DNA from 2 places in the Pseudomonas sp. N-1-13 genome. Region 1 is predicted to be linked to the other one. Evidence: predicted binding sites of a transcription regulator. Region 1 holds the regulator's gene; the other holds the start of a gene.

What was found. The regulator sigma-54, encoded in region 1, starts transcription at its own class of promoters, with help from an activator protein. The targets are predictions, from matches to a motif close to ANTGGCATNNANNTTGCTNT.
Region 2: a site for sigma-54 is predicted at 6,385-6,404, ahead of AC3I65_RS03575 (pilin). Genes of this name have one in related genera too.

What each region holds. Positions count from the first base shown of each region.
Region 1 covers NZ_JBYNRI010000001.1:4,917,744-4,925,633, forward strand. Annotated here, with positions in the region: gene lptC (LPS export ABC transporter periplasmic protein LptC) at 1-134, shown strand, start outside; gene lptA (lipopolysaccharide transport periplasmic protein LptA) at 121-669, shown strand; gene lptB (LPS export ABC transporter ATP-binding protein) at 669-1,394, shown strand; gene AC3I65_RS22090 (RNA polymerase factor sigma-54) at 1,558-3,051, shown strand; gene hpf (ribosome hibernation-promoting factor, HPF/YfiA family) at 3,128-3,436, shown strand; gene ptsN (PTS IIA-like nitrogen regulatory protein PtsN) at 3,449-3,913, shown strand; gene rapZ (RNase adapter RapZ) at 3,916-4,773, shown strand; gene AC3I65_RS22110 (HPr family phosphocarrier protein) at 4,789-5,061, shown strand; gene pmbA (metalloprotease PmbA) at 5,276-6,622, opposite strand; gene yjgA (ribosome biogenesis factor YjgA) at 6,776-7,300, shown strand; gene tldD (metalloprotease TldD) at 7,346-7,890, opposite strand, start outside.
Region 2 covers NZ_JBYNRI010000001.1:796,117-804,006, reverse strand. Annotated here, with positions in the region: gene acs (acetate--CoA ligase) at 1-459, shown strand, start outside; gene AC3I65_RS03595 (class I SAM-dependent rRNA methyltransferase) at 594-1,610, shown strand; gene AC3I65_RS03590 (DUF748 domain-containing protein) at 1,730-4,663, shown strand; gene AC3I65_RS03585 (DUF2845 domain-containing protein) at 4,665-4,961, shown strand; gene AC3I65_RS03580 (BON domain-containing protein) at 5,284-5,637, opposite strand; gene AC3I65_RS03575 (pilin) at 5,918-6,337, opposite strand; gene pilB (type IV-A pilus assembly ATPase PilB) at 6,563-7,890, shown strand, end outside.

The sequences.
Region 1 (7,890 bases):
ATGCGCAGACCGAGCAACCCGTTAGAATCGACGGCGCCGGTGGTGTGTCGACCGGCACGGGAATGAAAGCGTATTTGAAGGAAAGCAGGATACACCTGCTATCGAACGTAAGAGGACAGTATGAAGCTCGCTAAAACCCTCCCTATTTTGCTCAGTCTGGGCGCAGCACTGGGAAGCGCGAGCGCCTGGGCCCTCCCCACCGACCGCGACCAGCCTATCCGCATCCAGGCCGACGACGCCCAACTGGACGACAAGAACGGTGTAGCCACCTATAAAGGTGACGTGATCATCACCCAGGGTTCGATGAAGGTCACCGGCAACACCGTGACCATCACCCGCACCCAGTCCGGCGACATCGACGTCGTCACCTCGGTGGGCAATCTGGCCTACTTCGAGCAGATGCAAACCGCGGGCGACACCAAGCCGGTTCAAGGCTACGGGGTAACCATTCAGTACCACGCCGCCAAAGACCGCGTGGTGCTGATCGATCGCGCCAAGGTCGTCGACAAGGACAACAACATCACCCAGGGCGAGAAAATCGTCTACGACACGGTCAAGAAGCTGGCCAGCGCCGGTCGCGCCACTGGCAGCAAGGTCACCGAGCAGCGTCCACGGATCGACATGGTCATCCAGCCGAAAAAGAAAACCGACGAGCAGAAGGCCCAGTAATGGCAACTCTGAAAGCTCAGCACCTGGCCAAGAGCTACAAGAGCCGCCAAGTCGTGCGTGATGTCAGCCTGTCCATCGACAGCGGCCAGATCGTCGGCCTGCTCGGCCCCAACGGCGCGGGCAAGACCACTTGTTTCTACATGATCGTCGGCCTGGTTCAGGCCGATCAGGGCCGCGTCCTGATCGACGACCTGGACGTCAGCCACCAGCCGATGCATGGCCGGGCGAAGGCCGGTATCGGCTATCTGCCGCAAGAAGCGTCGATCTTCCGTAAACTGTCGGTTGCCGACAACATCATGGCGATCCTCGAGACCCGCAAGGAACTCGACAAGGCCGGTCGCCGCCAGGAACTGGAAAGCCTGCTGCAGGAATTCCACATCAGCCACATCCGCGACAACCTGGGCATGAGCCTGTCCGGTGGCGAACGGCGCCGCGTGGAAATCGCTCGCGCCCTGGCCACCGCACCGAAATTCATCCTGCTGGACGAACCATTCGCTGGCGTGGACCCGATTTCGGTCGGCGACATCAAGCAGATCATCCACCATCTCAAGGCCAAGGGCATCGGCGTATTGATCACCGACCACAACGTTCGCGAGACGCTGGATATCTGTGAAACCGCCTATATCGTCAATGATGGCCAGTTGATTGCCGAAGGCGACTCCGCGACCATCCTGGCCAATGAACTGGTCAAGGAAGTGTATTTGGGCCATGAGTTCCGCCTGTAAGCGAAAAGTGTCTGGTCAATCACCTCGGCGTCGCTAATTTTATTACGTGACGCCCTAGGCAAACACTTCAGTTTCAGGCATATAATTTGCTTAAGTTTGGCGCTTCGGCGCCCTGTAGTGGATGGCGCATGTGCGCCGGCGAATAAGGTGTTAAGCCCCAGCCATGAAACCATCGCTAGTCTTGAGAATGGGCCAGCAGCTGACGATGACACCGCAGCTGCAACAGGCCATCCGCCTGCTCCAATTGTCGACCCTGGACCTGCAACAGGAAATCCAGGAGGCCCTGGAGTCCAATCCGATGCTCGAACGCCAGGAAGAAGGCGACGACTTCGACAACACCGATCCGCTGGCCGATAACGTCGAGCAAAAGACCAACACCGAAATCCCGGAACCGTCCTATCAGGAAACCGCCCCGACGGTGGATAACCTTGAGGATGGCGAATGGAATGAACGCATCCCCAACGATCTGCCCGTGGATACTGCCTGGGAAGACGTCTACCAGACCAGCGCCAGCAGCCTGCCCAGCAGCGATGACGACGAGTGGGACTTCACTACCCGCACCTCCACCGGCGAAAGCCTGCAGAGCCACTTGCTGTGGCAACTGAACCTGGCGCCGATGTCCGATACCGATCGTCTGATTGCCGTGACCCTGATCGACTGCATCAACAATCAGGGCTACCTGGACGAGACGCTTGAAGAAATCCTCGAGGCCTTTGACCCCGAGCTGGACATTGAGCTGGACGAAATCGAAGCCGTCCTGCACCGCATCCAGCAGTTCGAACCCGCCGGCATCGGTGCTCGCAACCTGGGCGAGTGTCTGCTGCTGCAACTGCGTCAGTTACCCGCCAAGACGCCTTGGCTGGCCGAAGCCAAGCGACTGGTCACCGACTACATCGACTTGCTGGGCGGTCGCGACTACAGCCAGTTGATGCGTCGCATGAAGCTCAAGGAAGATGAACTGCGCCAGGTGATCGAACTGGTCCAGAGCCTCAACCCGCGCCCAGGCTCGCAGATCGAGTCCACTGAACCCGAATACGTGGTTCCCGACGTGATCGTGCGCAAGCACAACGACCGCTGGCTGGTGGAACTGAACCAGGAATCGGTGCCCAAGCTGCGGGTCAACGCCCAGTACGCCGGCTTCGTAAAGCGCGCGGACACCAGCGCCGACAACACCTTCATGCGCAACCAGTTGCAGGAAGCGCGCTGGTTCATCAAGAGCCTGCAAAGCCGCAACGAAACCCTGATGAAAGTAGCCACCCAGATCGTCGAGCATCAGCGCGGCTTCCTGGAGTACGGCGACGAAGCCATGAAGCCGTTGGTCCTGCACGACATTGCCGAGGCAGTGGGCATGCACGAGTCGACGATTTCGCGGGTGACCACCCAGAAATTCATGCATACCCCCCGGGGCATTTATGAACTGAAATACTTTTTCTCCAGCCACGTCAGCACCTCCGAAGGCGGTGAATGCTCGTCCACAGCCATCCGCGCGATCATCAAAAAACTGGTGGCCGCGGAAAATCAGAAAAAGCCGTTGAGTGACAGCAAGATCGCTGGTTTACTGGAGGCACAAGGCATTCAGGTGGCCCGCCGTACCGTCGCCAAATACCGTGAATCCCTCGGGATCGCACCTTCGAGCGAACGCAAGCGGTTGATGTAACAGGCCACGCCACAGCGTTCCAGTGGCAGGCATTTCTGCCTGCCGCTTTATGCACTGGCAACGAAGGAGAAGCTGTATGCAAGTCAACATCAGTGGACACCAACTGGAAGTGACCGAACCTCTTCGCGAATACATCGGCGAAAAACTCGAACGATTGGAGAGGCATTTCGACAAGATCACCAACGTGCAAGTCACGATGAACGTCGAGAAGCTGCTGCAGAAAATCGAAGCCACGTTGCATATCCCCGGCGGAGAGGTGGTTGCCAATGCTGCGCATGAAGACATGTATGCCGCGATTGACCTGCTGACCGACAAGCTGGATCGCCAACTCAAAAAGCATAAGGAAAAGACCCAGAGCCTCCTCCAGGGCGCGACCGGTCGTTAACCCCCCTAATCCATGATCCGACTAGAATCCATCCTGACCCCCGGCCGTTCCCAGGTGAACGTGCCGGGTGGCAGTAAAAAGAAAGCCCTCGAACAAATTGCCAACCTGATCCACCGAGAGGTACCGGATCTGGAAATGCAGGATGTCTTCGAGGCCCTGTTTGCCCGTGAAAAACTGGGCTCCACCGGCTTTGGCAACGGTATCGCCATTCCCCATTGCCGCCTCAAGGCCTGTACAGCGCCGATCAGTGCGTTGCTGCACCTTGAAGCACCCATAGATTTCGACGCCATCGACGGCGCACCGGTCGACCTGCTGTTTGTACTGCTGGTACCGGAAGCGGCGACCGATGCGCACCTTGAGCTGCTGCGCCAGATCGCCAGCATGCTGGACCGCAAGGAAGTGCGCGAGAAATTGCGCAGCGCGCCGAGCAACGAAGCCTTGTATCAGGTTGTCCTGGACGAGCAGAACGGTCATTAAACATGCGCATGATCATTGTCAGCGGACGCTCCGGCTCCGGTAAAAGCACGGCGCTTAACGTGCTTGAGGACAGCGGCTACTACTGCATCGACAACCTGCCGGCCGGCCTGCTGCCGGAACTGGCCGAGCGCGCCCTGATCCACACCGAACTGGCGCAACCGCTGGTGGCGGTCTCCATCGATGCACGCAATCTGCCGAGCCACCTGTCGCGGTTCCCGGAGCTGCTCGCGGAAGTGCGCAATCGGCACATCCAGTGCGATGTGCTGTATCTGGATGCCGATGAGGAGACGCTGCTCAAGCGTTTCTCCGAAACCCGTCGGCGTCACCCCCTGAGCAACGCAAGCCGCTCCCTGGCCGAAGCCATTCATGACGAGAGTCAGCTGCTGGGGCCGATCGCCGACCTGGCGGACCTGAAGGTCAATACGACCCACCTGAACCTGTATCAACTGCGCGACACCATCAAGCTGCGCCTGCTGAACCAGCCGGAGCCAGGCACGGCATTTCTGGTGGAGTCGTTCGGCTTCAAGCGCGGAATGCCGGTAGACGCCGACCTGGTGTTCGATGTGCGCTGCCTGCCCAATCCTTATTGGAAACCGGAGCTGCGCGAACAATCGGGGCTCGACCAGCCGGTGATCGACTACCTGGCCGCCCAGCCGGATGTCGAGGAAATGTACCAGGACATCTCCAGCTACCTGCTCAAATGGCTGCCGCGCTTTGCCGCGAGCAACCGCGCCTACGTCACGATTGCCATTGGCTGTACCGGGGGCCATCACCGCTCCGTCTACCTGACCGAACGATTGGGTCAGCTCCTGCAACAGTCCCTGAAGAACGTCCAGGTTCGCCACCGCGACCTCAGCTAAAGGATTCACATCGCGATGCCCGCTCTGGAAATTGAAATCATCAACAAGCTGGGCTTGCATGCCCGCGCGTCAGCCAAGTTCGTCGGTGTGGCAGGTCAGTTTCCTTGCGAGATCCTAGTGGGCCGTGACCCCGAGAAAATGATCAATGGCAAAAGCATCATGGCCATGATGATGCTGGCAGCCGGCCAAGGCACCAAAATCCATCTGCGAACCGAAGGTGAACAGGAGCAGGAGGCGCTGGATGCGTTGGTGGGGCTGATCAACAACTACTTCGATGAAGGCGAATAGCCTCAAGCTCTGAAGCAGATTCATTGTGGCGAGGGGATTTATCCCCGCTGGGGTGCGAAGCAGCCCCAAAACCTGACACGGCGATGAGTCAGGCAGTTTGAATGGGGGCGCTTCGCACCCCAACGGGGATAAATCCCCTCGCCACAAGGTTCCTCTAAATATAAAAAGGCGCGTCATCCACTTGGATGACGCGCCTTTTTTACTGCGCTGAAGGTCAGCTACCCGCTACCGTCATTCGCTCGATCAACACCGAGCCGGTGCGGATGTTGCTGCGCAGTTCCAGGTCGTTACCCACCGCCAGGATCTGCTTGAACATATCGCGCATGTTACCGGCGATGGTGACTTCCTGGACGGCAAACTGAATCTCGCCGTTCTCGACCCAGAACCCCGCCGCGCCGCGAGAATAGTCCCCGGTGACCATGTTCAGGCCATGCCCCATCAGTTCCGTCACCAGCAGGCCACGGCCCATGCGACGCAGCAAGGCTGCCTGGTCCTCTTCGCCATGGGTCACGAACAGGTTATGCACGCCACCGGCATTGGCGGTGCTGGGCATGCCGAGCTTGCGACCGGAATAGGTGCCGAGAATGTAGGACACCAGTTCGCCATTCTCCACGAATGGCTTGGCGTAGGTGGCCAGGCCATCGCCGTCGAAGGCCGAGCTGCCCATGGCCTGCATCAGGTGCGGACGCTCATCGATGGTCATCCACTCCGGGAACAGTTTCTGGCCGAGTGCCCCTTCGAGAAACGATGATTTGCGATACAAATTGCCGCCGGAGACCGCCGACAAAAAGCTGCCAAACAACCCGCCGGCCAGTTCGGCGGCAAATAGCACCGGCACTTCACAGGTCGGCACCGGCCGCGCACCCAAGCGGCTGGCCGCCCGCTGCGCGGCTTTGCGGCCAATACTCACCGGATCTGCCAGACGATTGCCCTGGCGGTTCACGTCATACCAGTAGTCGCGCTGCATCTGGCCGTTGGCTTCGGCGATCATGACGCAACTGAGGCTGTGCCGGGTCGACGCATAACCACCGATAAAACCGTGGCTGTTACCGTATACACGGCAGCCCTGATGGGTATTGAGGGTCGTGCCGTCGGCGTTTTTGATTCGCGGGTCGGCGTCGAAAGCCGCCGCTTCACAGCGCAACGCCTGCTCGATGGCTTGTTCCGGGGTGATGTCCCAGGCGTGGAACAGGTCGAAGTCTCGCAGTTCCTTGCACATCAGCGCAGCATCGGCCAGGCCCGAAGCTTCGTCCTCGGAGGTGTGCTGGGCGATCGCCAGCGCAGCGGCAACGGTTTCACGAATGGCGTCAGGACCACTGGCCGACGTGCTGGCCGAGCCCTTGCGCTGGCCGGCGTACAACGTGATGCCAAACCCCTGGTCGCGATTGAATTCGACGGTCTCCACCTCGCGCTGGCGAACCGATGTCGACAAACCTTGTTCCAGAGAGACCGCCACCTCACACGCGCTGGCGCCCTGTCGCTTGGCTTCGGCAAGGATCTGCTCGACTTGTTCCTGCAGTGCCGGCAATGCTTGCGGGCCGACGCTCTGAACTGCACTCATGGTGTATCTCCACTCAAATTCTGCTTTCGGTCAGGGTTTGTACGAAGAGTGCCTTCGCGACTTTGCGTACAAACCTGAGGCCTTCGTGCGACCGGGCCGGACAAGCGGCCCCCGACTGGTTATCATGGCGGCGTTTCTTTGCGGACTGCCACCATGGTTGATTCTTACGACGACTCCCTCTACGAGGGTGAAAAAAGCAAATCCCAGGTCAAACGCGAGCTGCATGCTCTGGTTGACCTCGGCGAGCGCCTGACAACACTCAAGCCTGACTTGCTGGCCAAACTGCCTCTGACCGACGCCTTGCGCCGGGCCCTGGCCGATGCGCCCAAGCACACCGCGAATATCGCGCGTAAACGGCACCTGCAATTCATCGGCAAACTGATGCGCGACCAGGACACTGACGCCATCCTGGTTCTGCTCGATCAACTCGATGCCTCTACCCGGCAGTACAACGAACGCTTCCATAACCTGGAGCGCTGGCGCGATCGCCTGATCGCAGGCGATGACGGCGTACTGGAAAAATTCGTCATCGACTACCCGGAGGCTGACCGTCAGCAACTGCGCTCCCTGATCCGTCAGGCCCAGCACGAGTTGGCGCAAAACAAGCCACCGGCCTCGAGCCGTAAAATCTTCAAATACATTCGTGAGCTGGACGAAACCCAACGCGGCCTGCGCTGAGTAACGACCGTGGGTGGAGGCCTCGCACTCCACCCAGCTCTCCCGTCATGCGCCCGTGCCACCCACGGTAATCGCATCAATCTTCAGGGTCGGCTGACCAACACCCACCGGTACTGACTGCCCATCCTTGCCGCACGTCCCCACGCCGCTGTCCAGCGCCAGATCGTTACCGACCATCGACACCTTGCTCATCGCCTCCGGCCCGTTGCCGATCAGGGTCGCGCCCTTGACCGGCGCAGTGATCTTGCCGTCTTCGATCAGGTAAGCCTCACTGGTGGAAAACACGAATTTGCCGCTGGTGATATCCACCTGGCCGCCGCCGAGGTTGGCGCAGTAAATACCCTTTTTCACCGAAGCGATGATTTCCGCCGGATCGCTCTGACCGCCCAGCATGTAGGTGTTGGTCATGCGCGGCATCGGCAGATGCGCGTAAGACTCGCGGCGACCATTGCCGGTACGGGCCACGCCCATCAGGCGGGCGTTGAGCTTGTCTTGCATATAGCCCTTGAGCACGCCGTTCTCGATCAGGGTGGTGCATTCGGTCGGGGTGCCTTCATCGTCGACACTCAGGGAGCCGCGACGTCCGGCCA
Region 2 (7,890 bases), 4.1 Mb from region 1:
TTCACCGGCGACGGCGCCCGTCGAGACGAAGATGGCGATTACTGGATCACCGGGCGCATCGACGATGTGATCAACGTCTCCGGTCACCGCATCGGCACTGCCGAAATAGAAAGTGCCTTGGTGCTGCACGACAACATCGCCGAAGCGGCAGTGGTCGGTTACCCCCACGACCTCAAAGGCCAGGGCATCTACGCTTTCGTCACGCCGATGGACGGAATCGAGGCCAACGACGCGTTGAAAAAGGAATTGCTGGACCACGTCAGCAAGGAGATCGGCAGCTTCGCCAAACCGGAACTGATCCAGTGGGCGCCGGCACTGCCCAAGACCCGCTCGGGCAAGATCATGCGGCGCATCCTGCGCAAGATTGCCTGCAACGAGCTCGACAGCCTCGGTGATACCTCGACCCTGGCCGATCCAAGCGTGGTGGAGGGGCTGATCGACAAGCGCCTTAATCGCTGAGCGAATGACTCGGTTCCCCTGAGGCATCGAGTCCTTGCGTCGCTGGACTGTGGGAGCACAGCTTGCTCCCACAAATCCCCTCGCCACAGAAACTGCTAAACTCCCGCGCCTCATTTCCTTAAGGCGCGCCCGGCATGTCTTCCTTGAATCAGGCGCTGCGCGCCGCCCTCGATCAGCGTCAGGACCTGCTCAGCCAATTGCACCAGCAAGGCACCGATTGCTATCGCTTGTTCCATGGCAGCCAGGAAGGCGCCCCTGGCCTGACGGTCGACCGCTACGGCCCGCAATTGCTGGTGCAAAGTTTCCATCAGTCACTGGAACGCGATGCCTTGCTGCAATTGCACGGTATCGTCAACGAGTGCCTGGGCCTGGACACCCTGCTGGTCTACAACGATCGCGCCCGGGGCAATTCGCGCGTCGACCGCCAGGACACCGTTTACCAGGCTGACGAAACCGCCCTGCAAGACCTCGTCGGCCATGAATGGGGTCTGAACTACCGCGTGCGCGGGCGCCATGCCGGGCAGGATCCATTGCTGTTTCTCGACCTGCGCAACGCCCGGGGCTGGGTCAAGGAACACAGCCGTCACAAAAGCGTGCTGAACCTGTTCGCCTACACCTGCGGCGTCGGCCTGAGCGCCGCGGCCGGTGGCGCGCGCGAGGTGTGCAACCTGGACTTTGCCGAAGGCAACCTGGCGGTGGGGCGCGAGAACGGTTTGCTCAACCCTGATCTGCCGCCCATGGATTTCGTGCAATCGGATTACTTCCCGGCCATCCGCCAACTGGCCGGCCTGCCCATCAGTCAGCGACGCGGGCAGAAGCTGCCAGGTTATGTGCGCCTGGAGCAACGCCAGTACGACCTGGTGCTGCTCGACCCGCCCGCCTGGGCCAAGAGCGCGTTCGGCACTGTCGACCTCTTGCGCGATTACCAGAGCCTGCTCAAGCCGGCGCTGCTCACCACCGCTGAAAATGGCGTGCTGATCTGTTGCAACAACCTGGCAAAAGTCTCCATGGACGACTGGCGCGAGCAGGTGCTGCGCTGCGCGGAAAAGGCCGGCCGCCCGGTGCGCGAATGGAAAATACTGACACCCGGCAGCGATTTCCCCTCGCGGGACCAGCAGCCGCCACTCAAGACGTTGATCCTTCAGCTCTGAACCAGCGGTTCAACTCCTACGCCGAAAACGGACAAATCTGATAAATCACAGTGGCTTCGGAACCGTAAACGCATGCCATACTCCAAGGCACTCCGAATTCACACCAGATGAAGCCGCACATGCCCAAAGGATTGATTCGCGCTTTCGGCGCCCTGTTGACCGTACTGGCCCTCTACAGCCTGCTGGGTTTTCTGATATTACCCGGTGTCGCCTTGCGGATCGCCAATCAACAACTGGCCGACCATGCAACGGTGCCAGCCCAGATTCAGCGTATCGAGCTCAATCCCTTCAGCCTCGAAGTCACGCTTTGGGGCCTGAATGTCGGCGAACCGGGCAAGGAGCAGGTCGCCTTCGAACGGCTGTACACCAACCTGCAGCTCGACAGCCTCTGGTCCGGCGCCCTGCACCTGACCGATATCGAGCTGGACAAGCCCAAGACCGAGATCATGTTCGCCAAGGACGGTCAGTTGAACCTGTTGGGCCTGTTCAAGCTGCCGGCCAGCGAACCCACCCCGGCCGACCCCGACGCCAAGCCGTTTCCCCTGCGAATCGACCGGATCAAACTGGCCGGCGGTTACCTGCATTTTCAGGACCTGCGTCCCAGCGAGCCCATCGAGTTTCTGTACGACACCCTTGATTTCGAGCTCAAGAACCTCAGCACACTGCCCGATGACAACGCCGACATGACCCTGGTGGCCGTCAGCCCTCAAGGCGGCCGGGTCGACTGGACCGGCAACTTCAGCCTCACGCCGATCGCCTCCGAGGGCAAGATCAAAGTCACCGACGGCCAGATGAAAGTCTGGTGGCCCTACGTACGCGACGCGGTACCGCTGGTGCTGGAAAACGGCGTGCTGAACCTGAGTACCGACTACAAGCTCAACCTGGCCAAGGGCACCGAACTGCTGCTCAACAACGTGGCCGTCAGCGTGGCCCCCTTCTCCATCAAGGCGCCGGATGGCCGTCCATTGGCGAAGCTCGAACGCCTGGATGTGAGTGATACAACCGTCGACCTGGCCAAGCAACAAGTCATCGTCGGCAAGATCCGCAGCCAGAAGCTGGAAACCTGGGCCGCGCGCGAGGCGGATGGGCAACTGGACTGGCAAAAACTCTTCGCCAGTCAGCCGGCCAAACCGCAGGTCAAGGTCGAACCGGCGTCGGCCCCGGCAGCCGCCGATTCGCCCGAGCCTGCCCCCCAGGCACCGAGCAAGCCCTGGCAGGTGCTGTTGAAGGACGTGCAACTGCGCAATTACCAGGTGCACCTGGCCGACCGTCAGGCGCAGCCGGCGGTGGCCCTGGAGGTCGGCCCGCTGAACCTCGACCTGCAGAACTACGACACCCTCAACGGCTCACCCTTTACCCTCAAGCTGGATACCGGGATAGGCAAACAGGGCAAGATCCTGGCTGACGGCGAGGTCAACCTGAACCCGATCACCGCCCGGCTCAAGGTCAAGACCCAGGACATCGACCTGCGGGTCGCCCAGGCCTACATCAACCCGTTCATTCGCCTGGAACTGCGCTCCGGGATGCTCGGCAGCGACCTGGCGGTGGACCTCAAGAGCACCGAGCCACTGGCATTCGCCGTCACCGGTCGCGCCCAGGTCGATCAACTGCACACCCTCGATACCCTCAGGACCCGGGACTTCATCAAGTGGAAACAGTTGGTGCTCGAAGGGCTCAACTATCAGCACGGCGACAGCCTATCGATCGACAAGGTCAACCTGTACCAGCCTTACGCGCGATTCATGATCAACCCAGACCGCACCACCAACGTCGATGACCTGCTGATCCCGCAACCGGCCGACAGTGGTACGAACAACAGCCCGGCAAAACCGGCATCCCAGGAGAAACCGCTGGGCATCCACGTCGGCGGCATTGCCATCAACGATGGCTCGGCCAACTTCGCCGACTTCAGCCTGACGCCGAACTTCGCCACGGCCATCCAGCAGCTCAACGGCCAGATCGGCACCATCGACAGCCGCCAGGCCAAGCCGGCCACCGTGGACATCAACGGCAAGGTCGACCGCTACGCGCCTGTCACCATCAAAGGGGCGCTCAACCCCTTCGACCCGATGGCCAGCCTCGACATCGCCACCAGTTTCAAACGGGTCGAACTGACGACCCTGACACCCTATTCCGGCAAATTCGCCGGCTATCGCATCCGCAAGGGCCGACTCAACCTCGACCTGCACTACCGGATCACCAAAGGCAAGTTGCTGGCCGACAACAAAGTGGTGGTCGAGCAACTGCAGTTGGGGGAAAAGGTCGACAGCCCGGACGCCGTGAGCCTGCCGCTCAAGCTGGCCGTCGCGCTGCTGAAGGATTCCGAAGGCAGGATTTCCATCGAGCTGCCGGTTTCCGGCGACCTCAATGACCCGCAATTCAGCGTGATGCCGATTGTCTGGCAAACCCTGCGCAACCTAGTGGTACGGGCGGCCCAGGCGCCATTCAAACTCATCGGTGGGCTGGTGGCCGGGGGTGCCTCGCAAGACTTGGGCAGCGTGTCATTCGCCCCGGGCTCAAGCGAACTGAACCCGGACAACGAAGGCACGCTGCTCAAGTTGTCCGAAGCCCTCGGTAAACGTCCGGAGTTGCGCCTGGAGATCGAAGGCACCGCCGCCCAAAGCAGCGACGGTCCGCTGCTCGCCGCCCAGCGTCTGGAACGCGAATACCAGTACAACTACTACAAGATGCTGCAGCGCAGAGGCGACAAAGTCCCTGCCAAGGCCTCGCTGCTGGAGGTGCCCGAGGATGAAAAGGCACCGCTGCTCGAAGGCATCTATCGCACCCGTCTCAAGACCCAGCCACCGGTCGAATGGACGCAACTGGATAAAAAGGCGCGCACGGAAAAACTGCGCGAAGGCGTGATCTCGTTCTGGAGTGGCAACGAAGTGCTGTTGCGCCAGCTGGGACAGGAGCGCGCCAGCAGCATCAAGGATTTCCTGGTGGACAAAGGGCAATTGGCCGATGACCGTGTGTATTTCATCGACGCCAGCCTCGGTCAGGCCGAAAGCGACGGGCGCGTGATCACCCCCATGCATCTGGATGCCGAATAAGATGAAACGTCTGTACGGGCTTAGCCTGATCTTGCTGCTCGCCAGCGGCCAGACGTCGGCAGCCGATACATTGCGCTGTGGCAGCCAGTTGATCAGCGTCGGTGACCGCTCCAGCGAAGTCCTGCAAAAATGCGGGCAACCCGCGGCGCGGGATGACCTGGGCTACAAACGCAGCGTCAATCGCCGGGAAGAATACCCGGTGGAAGAATGGACCTACGGCCCCAACAGTGGCATGTACCAGTACCTGCGTTTCGAGGGGAATCGGTTGGTGCAGATCACCAGCAAGCGGGGGCGCTGAGCGGTTCTGTCATTCAGTTGAGATGGCGTGGGATGTGCTGCCGCCAATCGCGAGCAGGCTCCCTCCCACATTCGAACGCATCTTGCCGAAGAAGCTCGTCCACTGTGGGAGCGAGCCTGCTCGCGAAATCGGCCAGTCGATTTCCCAGATGGGTCCCTGAATACTTTTCCATTGCGCAATAGAACAGGCCCCCGGCACGAATGCCGGGGGCCTGTAATGGCCACTTCCGTGTGGCCTTCGCATGAACTCCAAAGCAACGGCAAACGTATGTCTCAGCCCGCTTGCCGTGCCTTCTCCCGGTCCAGGCGAGAAGCCTTGAGTCTTACTCGGATTTCAGGCCGTCAGCCGAAACGTCTCGGACGCCTTTGATTTTCTTGGTAATCGCCACGGCGGTGTCTTTTTGCGCGTCGGTCAGGACAGTAGTCGACGACAGCGACACTACGCCTTTATTGGTTTCTACCTTGATATCGGAACCTGGGATGCCTTTTTCAGTGACCAGATCGGCTTTGACCTTGGTGGTGATCCAGGTATCAGAAACATCTTCTTTGGCTTCTGTCACTTCACCAGCAGCCAGCATCATCGGAGCCTGAGTTGCTTGAGTGGTCTCGGCGAAAGCGCTAGCCATGGTCAGAGTCAGGGCGGTGGCAGCTGCGGCAGTGATAGCGAACTTCTTCATACGAGTAACTCCTGTTTTTCTCAAAAACTGCCGGAGGTGTTTCCCGGCAGGGTTATCAGGAGTAGTGCGAAGGCTGTGCCAGTTTTCACGAATTAATTAATTCTTTTAAAATCAACCAGTTAAGCGAAACGGCAATTTTCACAATCATGCAAAATGCATGGCCTGCTGATTTGGGACATGCAAGTTGCGGCTTTTTCGGCGCTCCCTAAGTTTATGAATTGTTGAGGTTTTCCTGGGCAAGGGGAAAAGCCCCTCGCCACCGGCTCAACCAGACCCAAAATCAGGGTGCAGCGGCCCCCGTGCAACCAGCGGGCAAGAATTCCTGGACGGCCGTCGAAGCGCAGGTCCAGACACCGGCTGCTGAACGGGAAAGGGTGATTGCCTTGCCGAGAACGGGAGCTGGCGCATTCAGCAGGGTGCATGCAATGGTTCCGGTTCCGTCCGCTGCAGTACCTGAAGCGGTCAGGGTGCAATTGCTGGTGGGCGATGTTCCGCCGATGTTGGCTAACGTCGGGTTGGTTCCCTGGTTCATGACGTCCTCGAACGGCACCTTCAACGCGGAGACTTCCGCCAGCCCCGCCGTAGCTTTCGCCCGCGCTTGATACTTGGAATACTGCGGCAACGCAAACGTCGCCAGGATGCCGATGATCGCCACAACGATCAGCAACTCGATCAAGGTAAAACCGTTTTGCTTATTCATAGATAATCTCCAAAGCATGAGGTGGAGTCTCATGACCTGAGGAGGCCATTGCATGGCATGTGCCAACCCTGTCGCGCCCGCAGGCAAGGGACTTCGACCCGCAGCGCCCCTATGTCCTACCCCAACAAGCGCACTATCTGACGTTTTTTGTCACTGCGCCCCGCTGGTTTGGTCTGGATGCTTGACTAGGCTATAAGTCATGAACTGTCCGCGTCCGGGATTCCCATGAATGACATCGCCTTAAGCGGTCTGGCCAAGCAATTGGTGCTGGCCGAACTGATCACCGAGCAAAGTGCGCAGCAGGCGTACCAACAAGCCCAAAGCAGTCGCATGCCCCTGGTCAGTTACCTGGTGCAGAACAAACTGGTCCAGAGTCGCCAGGTGGCGGAAATTGCCTCGGAGCATTTCGGCGTGGCCCTGCTGGACCTCAACAGCCTGGACAAGGAAACCCAACCCACCGGCCTTGTCAGCGAAAAACTGGTGCGCCAGCACCACGCCCTGCCGCTGTGGCGGCGTGGCAACAAGCTGTTCGTGGGCATCTCCGACCCCACCAATCACCAGGCCATCAATGACATTCAGTTCAGCACCGGCTTGACCACCGAAGCCATTCTGGTGGAGGACGACAAGCTCAGCGACGCCATCGAAAAGTTTTTCGAATCCACCAGCACCGGCCTGGAAGGCATGGGCGATGTCGACCTCGACGGCCTGGACATCGAGTCGATCGATGATCACAAGCAAGACTCCATCGCCGGCCAGGACACCGACGATGCGCCGGTGGTGCGGTTCGTCAACAAGATGCTGCTGGACGCGATCAAGGGCGGCTCCTCCGACCTGCACTTTGAACCCTATGAAAAAATCTACCGGGTGCGGGTGCGTACCGACGGCATGCTGCGAGAGGTGGCCCGCCCGCCGATCCAGTTGGCCACCCGCATCGCCGCGCGCCTGAAGGTAATGGCCAGCCTTGATATTTCCGAGCGGCGCAAACCCCAGGACGGGCGCCTGAAAATGCGCCTGTCGAAAAACAAGTCCATCGACTTCCGGGTCAACACCCTGCCGACGCTCTGGGGTGAAAAAGTGGTGATCCGGATCCTCGACCCCTCCAGCGCGCAGATGGGTATCGATGCCCTGGGCTACGAGCCGGACCAGAAAGAGCTGTACATGGCGGCGCTCAAACAACCACAAGGGTTGATTCTGGTGACCGGGCCCACCGGCTCTGGCAAAACCGTGTCGCTCTATACCGGGCTCAATATCCTCAACACTGTGGACATCAATATTTCCACCGCTGAGGATCCGGTGGAAATCAACATGGAAGGCATCAACCAGGTCAACGTGAATCCGCGCCAGGGTCTGGATTTCGCCCAGGCCCTGCGCTCGTTCCTGCGCCAGGACCCGGACGTGATCATGGTGGGCGAGATCCGCGACCTGGAAACCGCCGAAATCGCCATCAAGGCCGCCCAGACCGGACACATGGTGCTCTCCACCCTGCACACCAACAGCGCCGCCGAAACCCTGATCCGCCTGCACAACATGGGCATTCCCGGCTTCAACATCGC